Methylorubrum populi: one gene and its partner. The protein of the gene in region 2 interacts with the protein of the main gene of each other region in a pairwise test. Links are inferred from orthologs where the notes say so. Each region holds a gene or a part of one and is shown on either strand. Other genes may lie near its edges. The genes, in order: MPPM_RS13205 and dnaE.

The links.
Region 1: the proteins of dnaE (region 2) and MPPM_RS13205 interact in binary tests that used the Escherichia coli proteins (3 or more experiments, as listed by UniProt). The link is inferred for Methylorubrum populi from one-to-one orthologs.

The regions. Positions count from the first base shown.
Region 1 is NZ_AP014809.1:2,881,988-2,885,256, forward strand. The notes cover bases 285-3,246. They hold MPPM_RS13205 (aminotransferase), read right to left. Parts: upstream 2,377-3,246; coding sequence 1,192-2,376; downstream 285-1,191. Other genes in these bases: MPPM_RS13195 (ABC transporter permease), read right to left, coding at 285-621; MPPM_RS13200 (DUF4112 domain-containing protein), read right to left, coding at 669-1,106; MPPM_RS28525 (hypothetical protein), read left to right, coding at 2,814-2,987; MPPM_RS13215 (MdtA/MuxA family multidrug efflux RND transporter periplasmic adaptor subunit), read left to right, coding at 3,145-3,246. Outside these bases: more of MPPM_RS13195, read right to left, coding at 1-284; more of MPPM_RS13215, read left to right, coding at 3,247-3,269. UniProt on the Escherichia coli protein: Shows aminotransferase activity with methionine and histidine as substrates, and to a lesser extent also with phenylalanine.
Region 2 is NZ_AP014809.1:1,158,979-1,163,320, forward strand. Bases 308-4,342 are described here. They hold dnaE (DNA polymerase III subunit alpha), read right to left. Parts: upstream 4,030-4,342; coding sequence 508-4,029; downstream 308-507. Also shown: MPPM_RS05420 (lytic murein transglycosylase), read right to left, coding at 1-270. UniProt on the Escherichia coli protein: DNA polymerase III is a complex, multichain enzyme responsible for most of the replicative synthesis in bacteria. This DNA polymerase also exhibits 3' to 5' exonuclease activity. The alpha chain is the DNA polymerase catalytic subunit.

The DNA of each region.
Region 1 (3,269 bases), 1.7 Mb from region 2 along the record:
CACGAGGCCGAACAGGATCGAGATGCGGAAGCCGTAAATGACGCGCGCCAGCACGTCCCGGGTCGCGTTGTCGGTGCCGAGCCAGTGCCACTCGATGTCGCGGCAGCCGAGTTCGCGCCCCTCGGCCTTCACCCCCGCCCGTTCGGCCACGGGGCGGCACTGTTCATCGCTGAGCATCCAGGTCGGCGGCGAGGGCGCAGGGGTCGGCAGGTCCCGCATGTAGGTGTTGTCGGCGTAGGGGATCGGCGGCCAGAGTGCCCAGCCGTTCTCCTCGATCTCCTCGCGCGTCTCAGGGGCGCGGTAGTCGGTCTGGGCGAGGAAGCCGCCGTACTTCTCGTCCGGGTAGTCGATCAGGACGGGAAACAGCCACTCGCCCTTGTACTGCATCACGATCGGGCGATCGTTGGCGATGAGTTCGGCGAACAGGCTGAGTACGAACAGGACGGTGAAGATCACCGCCGACCAGTAGCCCCGCCGGTTGGCCCGGAAGTTCGCCAGCCGTCGCCGGTTGAGCGGCGACAGACCGCGGCGGGTGGCGGTCGGCAGGACCTGCATCTGCGGCGCGTTGCCCGGCGCGGTGACGGGCACCGCATCGGGTTCGGGTCGCAGGTGCTCGTTCATCGGCTCGAACCCTCAACTCGCCCTCAACTCGGGCGGCCGATGCCGGCTCAGTCGAGCCGGATTGCGGTGCCCTCGATCTCGCTCGGACGCAAGGCGCCCTTGCGCTCCAGATGGCGGCGCAGCAGGCGGACGTTGCGGCGGTTCGCCTTGAAGGCCGCGTCGAGCAGGTCGCCGGCCAGCGGCACCGAGCCCACGGCGCCGTCGAGGGCGACGTTGGCCATCATGCGCCAGACCAGCCAGCGCGGCGCGCCGAGCCGTTTCGCCTCGTAGACGATGTACGAGGCGATCGCCATGCCCGCGATGTCGCCGAGGACGGGGACGAGGCCGATCACCGCGTCGAGGCCGACGCGGCGGTTGATGCCCGGCAGGAGGAAGGCCGAGTCCATCAGGTGGGCGAGCTGCTCCAGCCGCTGGAGGCTCGCCTCCGTGCTGGTATCGGTGAGGCGGCGCAGCTGTGCCGCCCCGGCGGGCTCGCGATAGGCCATGCTGGGGGTCTGGGCGGAGGTGGTCATGGCGGGGGATGTGGCCCCGCCCCGGCCGCTTCACAAGGAAGCGGACCGCCGCGCCCGCTCAGCCCGCGCGAAATAATTCCGCCAACCGCTCGACCGCCGCGTCGAGGGTGGCGTCGGCCTTGGCGAAGCAGAAGCGGGCGAGGTTCTTGACGTCCCCCTCCGCGTAGAAGGCGCTGACGGGAATGGCGGCCACGCCGTGCTCGGTCACGATCCGCTGGCAGAAGGCGACGTCGTCGGCGGCGAGATCCGCGAGATCGACGGTGAGGAAGTAGGTGCCCGCGCTCGGCAGCACCGTGAAGCCGATCTGCGACAGGCCCGCCGCCAAGCGGTTGCGGGAGCGGGCGAGATCCGCGCGCATCCCCGCGAAATACGCGTCGTCCTTGCCGAGCCCGTAGGCCACGGCCTCCTGAAGGTTCGGCGGGGTGGTGAAGGTGAGGAACTGGTGCGCCCGCGACAGGACCCGCATCAGCGGTTCGGCCGCCATCACGAACCCGACCTTCCAACCGGTGAGGCTGAAGATCTTGCCCGCCGAACCGATCTTCACCGTGCGCTCGCGCATGCCGGGCAGGGCCATCAGCGGAAGGTGGCGCCTTTCGTCGAAGATCACGTGCTCCCATACCTCGTCGCAGACCGCCACCGCGTCGAACCGCCGGCAGAACGCGGCGAGAAGGGCGAGGTCGTCCACCTCGAACACCGTGGCGCTCGGGTTGAGCGGGTTGTTGAGGAGGACGAGGCGGGTCCGCTCGGAGAAAACCGCGGCGAGTGCGGCTTCCTCAATCCGGAAATGCGGAGGCTTGAGCGTGACGAAGCGCGGCACGCCGCCCGCGCGCCGCACCAGTGGCAGGTAGGCGTCGTACATCGGCTCGAACAGCACGACCTCGTCGCCGGGCCGCACCAGCGCCATCAGCGCGCCGGCCAGCGCCTCGGTCGCGCCCGAGGTCACCATCACCTCGCGCTCGGGATCGAGGTCGAGGCCCTGATGGTGCCGGTAATGCGCGGCGATGGCCGCGCGCAGCGAGGGCAGCCCCATCATCGGCGGGTACTGGTTACTGACGCTCTCCAGCGCCCGCGCCGCGGCGGCGCGGACATCGTCGGGGCCCTGACCATCGGGAAAACCCTGGCCGAGATTGATCGCACCATGCTCGCGCGCCAGCCGTGACATCACTTCGAACACCGTTTCCGGCAAGTCGGCGAAGACGGGATGGGCAACGGGGGAGGGGATGCGATTCGCGGCGGGATCCATGGGCGATGTCTTCGCAGAGCGACCGCGCCGCTCCAAGCGCCTTCCTGCAAGATGGAATCGGAGAGGAAACTTGCGCGCGATTGGTTTCTCCGTGTTCGAAGACAAGAGGTGTGCTGCGGAGGCTTGGCGGAAAACTTCGCGGCTCTATCGATGCGAGGTGCGTTCACGCACACGCGTCTGCGATAGAGCGATCGAATCGGGATTTTGCGGCGCATCGAGGGTGTGACGAATGTTGACGATCATCAGTCGTAAGCGCATGTTCACCCCACGGTCGGACCGGCCGCCGCACTGAAGGGACTTCGCCCCCTCGTCTCTTGGGTGTGGCAGGCCGGTCCGGTCGTCCTCATGAACAGGCCGCCGCTCGACACGGCGGCTTTTTTCATGTCCGGTCGGTCCGCGCGCTTCGCGTTGCCTCGGTCTCTCGCCATCGGCGGATCATGCGTCTGGGAACCTGTCTGCTGCTGGCCGTCCTGTCCGCCGGTCTCGGGCTCGGTCTGCGCCTCGTCCTGCCGGTGACGCCTGTCGATGAATCGTTTCGCGACGTGATGCGCCTCTATCAGTCGCAGGGCGAGCCGGGGCGCAGCAACATGCCGGAAACGTCGGCGCCGTAGGAACACCGCATTGCCAGGCGACGCTCGCCGGCCGTACCGAGGCGGGCCCGTCCGGGTGCCCTGATCTCGACGGGATCGGACTTCCGGCCGACGGACGCGTTCCTGCCAACCGGGCCGGTTCCGATGGCCGTGGACGACATCGACGAGTGTGTGAGGGATGAACGAGAGTTCGCCGATACGCAGGGAGACCGCCCGGGAGTACCGGACCGCGGATCCGGTGCCGACCGCGCCGGTTCGTCGGCGACGGAAGTTCGGCCGTTGGATGCTCGCGCTGCTGATCCT
Region 2 (4,342 bases):
GGTGTTGCCGCCGCGCTTGGCCAGGAACTGGTCGAGCGAGAGCTTGAAGCTCTTCTGGCCTCGATCCGCCGAGATCGTCGCCGTGGAGTAGGAGGTGTTGGCGAGCGCCGCGAGCGCCGCCGGGCTGGCCCGGCCCTTGGCTTCGGCGATGAACTCGTCCTTCCAGGCCTCGAAGCCGGCGGCATTGTTGCCGCACTGCGCCGCCTGCGCGGCACCGGCCAGCCCCATTAGGGCGGCGGCGGCCGTCATTCTCAAACCGTGTCCGGTCATCCCACACTCCATCGGGCGGCGACCATGCGGCGCCGCGGCATTCGAAGGGCTTCGGCCGCTTCGCGGCGCCGGGCGAACTCCGCCAACCGGAGTTCCCACGCGCCACCTTGGGTTTGGCCGAACCTTACCTTGGCAGAATCACCGAGCTGTGGCGGCGATGAGGCACGAAAGGTTCTGTAACGCCAATATCCTGCGGAGGTGATCGGATTGGTTACCGGGGGGTTCGGGCGGGCCCCTTCAATTCACCTCGACCTGCACCACGCCCGGCACGGCGCGCAGGGCGCCCGCCACCTGCGGGGTCGCCTGATAGCGGTCCTTCAGACGGACCTCGACCTCGCGCTCGCCCCCGTCGAGGATCAGGATCAGCGAGACCTCGCCCTCCCCGCGCAGGGTCAGGCGCTGCTGCACCGAACTGATCGCCCGGTCGTCGCGCAGGAAGATCCGCATCCCCTTCTGGTGGCGGGCGGCGGCCTGATCGAGGGGCTCGGCGGTGGTGATGCGGGCGCGCACGTCCTCGCCCTCCAGGTTGGCCTGGATCGTCAGCACCAGCGGGCGGCCGGGTTCGAGGATGTCGCGGTACTGGTTCAGCCCCTCGGAGAAGATGATCGCCTCGAAGTGGCCAGTCTGGTCCGAGAGGATGACGATGCCGAGCTTGTTGCCGCTCTTGGTGCGCCGCTCGGAGCGGTCGAGCACCGAGGCCGCGATCCGCCCGACGCTGGCCGAGCCCGCCCGCACCGCGCGGCAGAAATCCGCCCAGGACTGAACCCGCAGCTTCTCGAGGATCGGCCCGTACTCGTCGAGCGGGTGGCCCGAGAGGAAGAAGCCGATGGCGTCGCATTCGCGCTTGAGCTTGTCCGTGTGGGTCCAGAATTCGTGCGGCGGGATGCGGAGCGCCACATCGGCGGAGGCGACGCCGCCGAACATGTCGGTGATGCCGGAGGTCTCGGCCTCGGCCGCGCCTTGGGCCATCTTCATCATCGGCTCGACCGCGGCCCAGGCCCGCGCCCGGTCGGGCTCGATGCAATCGAGAGCGCCGGCCGCGATCAGGTTTTCCAGCGTGCGCTTGTTGACGTGGCGCGGGTTGAGGCGCCGGGCGAAGCAGGCGAGGTCCTTGAACGGCTTCTCCCCGCGGGCGGCGACGATCGATTCCACCGCCGAGCGGCCGACGCCCTTGATCGCGGCGAGCGCGTAGAGGATGCGCCCTTCCTTGACGTCGAACACCACGCCCGAGGTGTTCACCGAGGGCGGCTCGACGGTGATCTTCAGGCGCTGCGCGTCCTGGCGAAATTCGGCGAGCTTGTCGGTGTTGTCGATGTCGAGCGTCATGGCCGCGGCCAGGAACTCGACGGGAAAGTTCGCCTTCAGATAGGCGGTCTGGTAGGTCACGAGCGCGTAGGCCGCCGCGTGGGACTTGTTGAAGCCGTAATCGGCGAACTTGGCGAGCAGGTCGAAGATCTCGTTGGCCTTGGCCTGAGTGATCCCGCTCTCCAGGCAGCCCTTCACGAAGCGGTCGCGCTGGGCGTCCATCTCCGCCTTGATCTTCTTGCCCATGGCGCGGCGGAGCATGTCGGCCTCGCCCAGGGTGTAGCCGGCGAGAACCTTGGCGACCTCCATCACCTGCTCTTGGTAGACGATGATCCCGAAGGTCTCCTTCAGGATCGGCTCCAGCATCGGGTGCGGGTACCAGCTCGCCTCGTTGCCGGCGTCGCGCCCGAGCTTGCGCTCGCAATAGACCGGGATGTTGGCCATCGGGCCCGGGCGGTAGAGCGCCACCAGCGCGATGATGTCCTCCAGGCGGTCGGCCTGCATCTCGCACAGCGCCTTGCGCATGCCGGCGGATTCCACCTGGAACACCGCGACCGTCTCGCCGCGCCCCATCGGCTCGTAGGTCTTTGGGTCGTCGAGCGGGATTTGAGCCAGATCGACCTCGATGCCGCGCTGCTTCAGCAGGTCGGTGCAGCATCGCAGCATCGTCAGAGTCTTGAGGCCCAGGAAGTCGAACTTCACCAGCCCCGCCTGCTCGACCCACTTCATGTTGAACTGGGTCACCCGCATGCCCGTCTTCGGGTCTCGGTAGAGCGGCACCAGCTCTTCGAGGGGGCGGTCGCCGATCACCACGCCGGCGGCGTGGGTCGAGGCGTGGCGGTGCAGGCCCTCGAGCTTCTTCGAGATTTCGATGAGGCGGGCGACGATCGGCTCCTCCTCGATCGCCTGCTGCAGCTTGGGCTCGCCCTCGATGGCTTGCGCCAGCGTCACGGGGTTGGCCGGGTTCTGCGGCACGAGCTTGGTCAGCTTGTCGACCTGCCCGTAGGGCATCTCCAGCACGCGGCCGACGTCGCGCAGCACGCCGCGGGCGAGCAGGGTACCGAAGGTGATGATCTGCCCGACCTGACGCTCGCCGTAGCGCTGCTGCACGTAGCGGATCACCCGCTCGCGGCCCTCGACGCAGAAGTCGATGTCGAAGTCCGGCATCGAGACGCGCTCGGGGTTGAGGAAGCGCTCGAACAGCAGGCCGAAACGGAGGGGATCGAGGTCGGTGATGAGGAGCGACCACGCCACCAGCGAGCCCGCGCCCGAGCCGCGGCCCGGACCGACGGGAATGTCGTGGTCCTTGGCCCACTTGATGAAGTCCGAGACGATCAGGAAGTAGCCCGGGAACTTCATCTTGACGATGACGTCGAGCTCGAACTTCAGCCGCGCGCGGTAATCCTCCTCCGAGAAGCCCGGCGCGGTGCCGTGCTGCTTCAGGCGCAGCTCCAGCCCGGCCTCGGCCTGGCGGCACAGCTCCGTCGGCTCGTCGGCGGCCACCGCCTGGACCGGCGCCTCAGCGGCCTCGGCGAGTGCTTCGGCCATGGGCGGGGCCTCGCCCGCGGCGACGCTGGCGAAGTTCGGCAGGATGGGTTTGCGGGTGCGCACCCGAACGGCGCAGCGCATGGCGATCTCGACGGAGGCCGAGAGCGCGTCCGGCAGATCGCGGAACAGCTCCATCATCGCCGCCCGCGTGGTGAAGGCGTGGCGCGGGGTGAGACGGCGGCGGCGCTCGTCGGAGACGAGGCGGCCCTCCGCGATCGCGAGCAGGGCGTCGTGGGCGTCGTAGTCGCCGGGCTTGGCGAAGAACGGCTCGTTCGTCGCGACGATGCCGAGGCCGTTGCCGTCGGCGAGCCGCAGCAACTCGCGCTCCACCGCGCGCTCGTCGTCGAGGCCGTGGCGCTGGATCTCGACGTAGAGGCGCTCCTCGCCGAAGGCCCCTTTCAGCACCTCCAGGCGGCGGGCCGCCTGGTCGGCGCGGCCGGCGCGCAGGCTGGTATCGAGCGGCCCCGTGAGCCCACCGGTGAGGCCGATCAGGCCGTCGACATTGCCCTCCAGGGCCGAGACGGCGAGGTTGGGAGCGGCGCCGAGCGGACCGTCGAAATAGGCCCGGCTGCCCAGCCGAAGCAGGTTGCCGTAGCCGGTCTCGTCCTGGGCGAGCAGCACGATGTTGGCGCAGCCGGCCTGCGGCATGCGCGCCATCGGATCGGGCGCCTCGAAGCAGACGGTGAGTTGGAGGCCCGCGATCGGCTGGATGCCGGTGCCGGCGGCCTTTTCGGAGAATTCCAGCGCGCCGAACAGGTTGTTGGTGTCGGTGAGCGCGAGCGCGGGCTGGCGGTCGGCGGCCGCCGCCTTGACGAGGTCGGCGACCTTCACGCCGCCTTCGAGCAGCGAGTAGGACGAATGAACGTGGAGGTGGACGAAGCCGACCTCTTTAAGCGTGCGCGCCATGAGGGACCCTGTTCGGATCCCCCTAAGATCGCCGTTCAATGCCTTGCGAGTCTGTCACCGGCACGCCGCACCGCGGGCGATATCCACCGTTCTTCGAACCCGGCGTCGTCCAGACGGGTGATCCGGTGTGAAACCACCCGCCTGATGACATTTCCTGTGAGCAACGCTTCCGGCACCGGAACAAAGCGCGCTCGAACGCGGACCATTAATGGATCGGCGCCAAGGCTACCGCCCAGAGCGCGACCGCACCGAAGAGCAGGCCGAAGGCGGTGAACTCGACGACGCTGGTAAGGAACACGCGCTTGGTCATGGC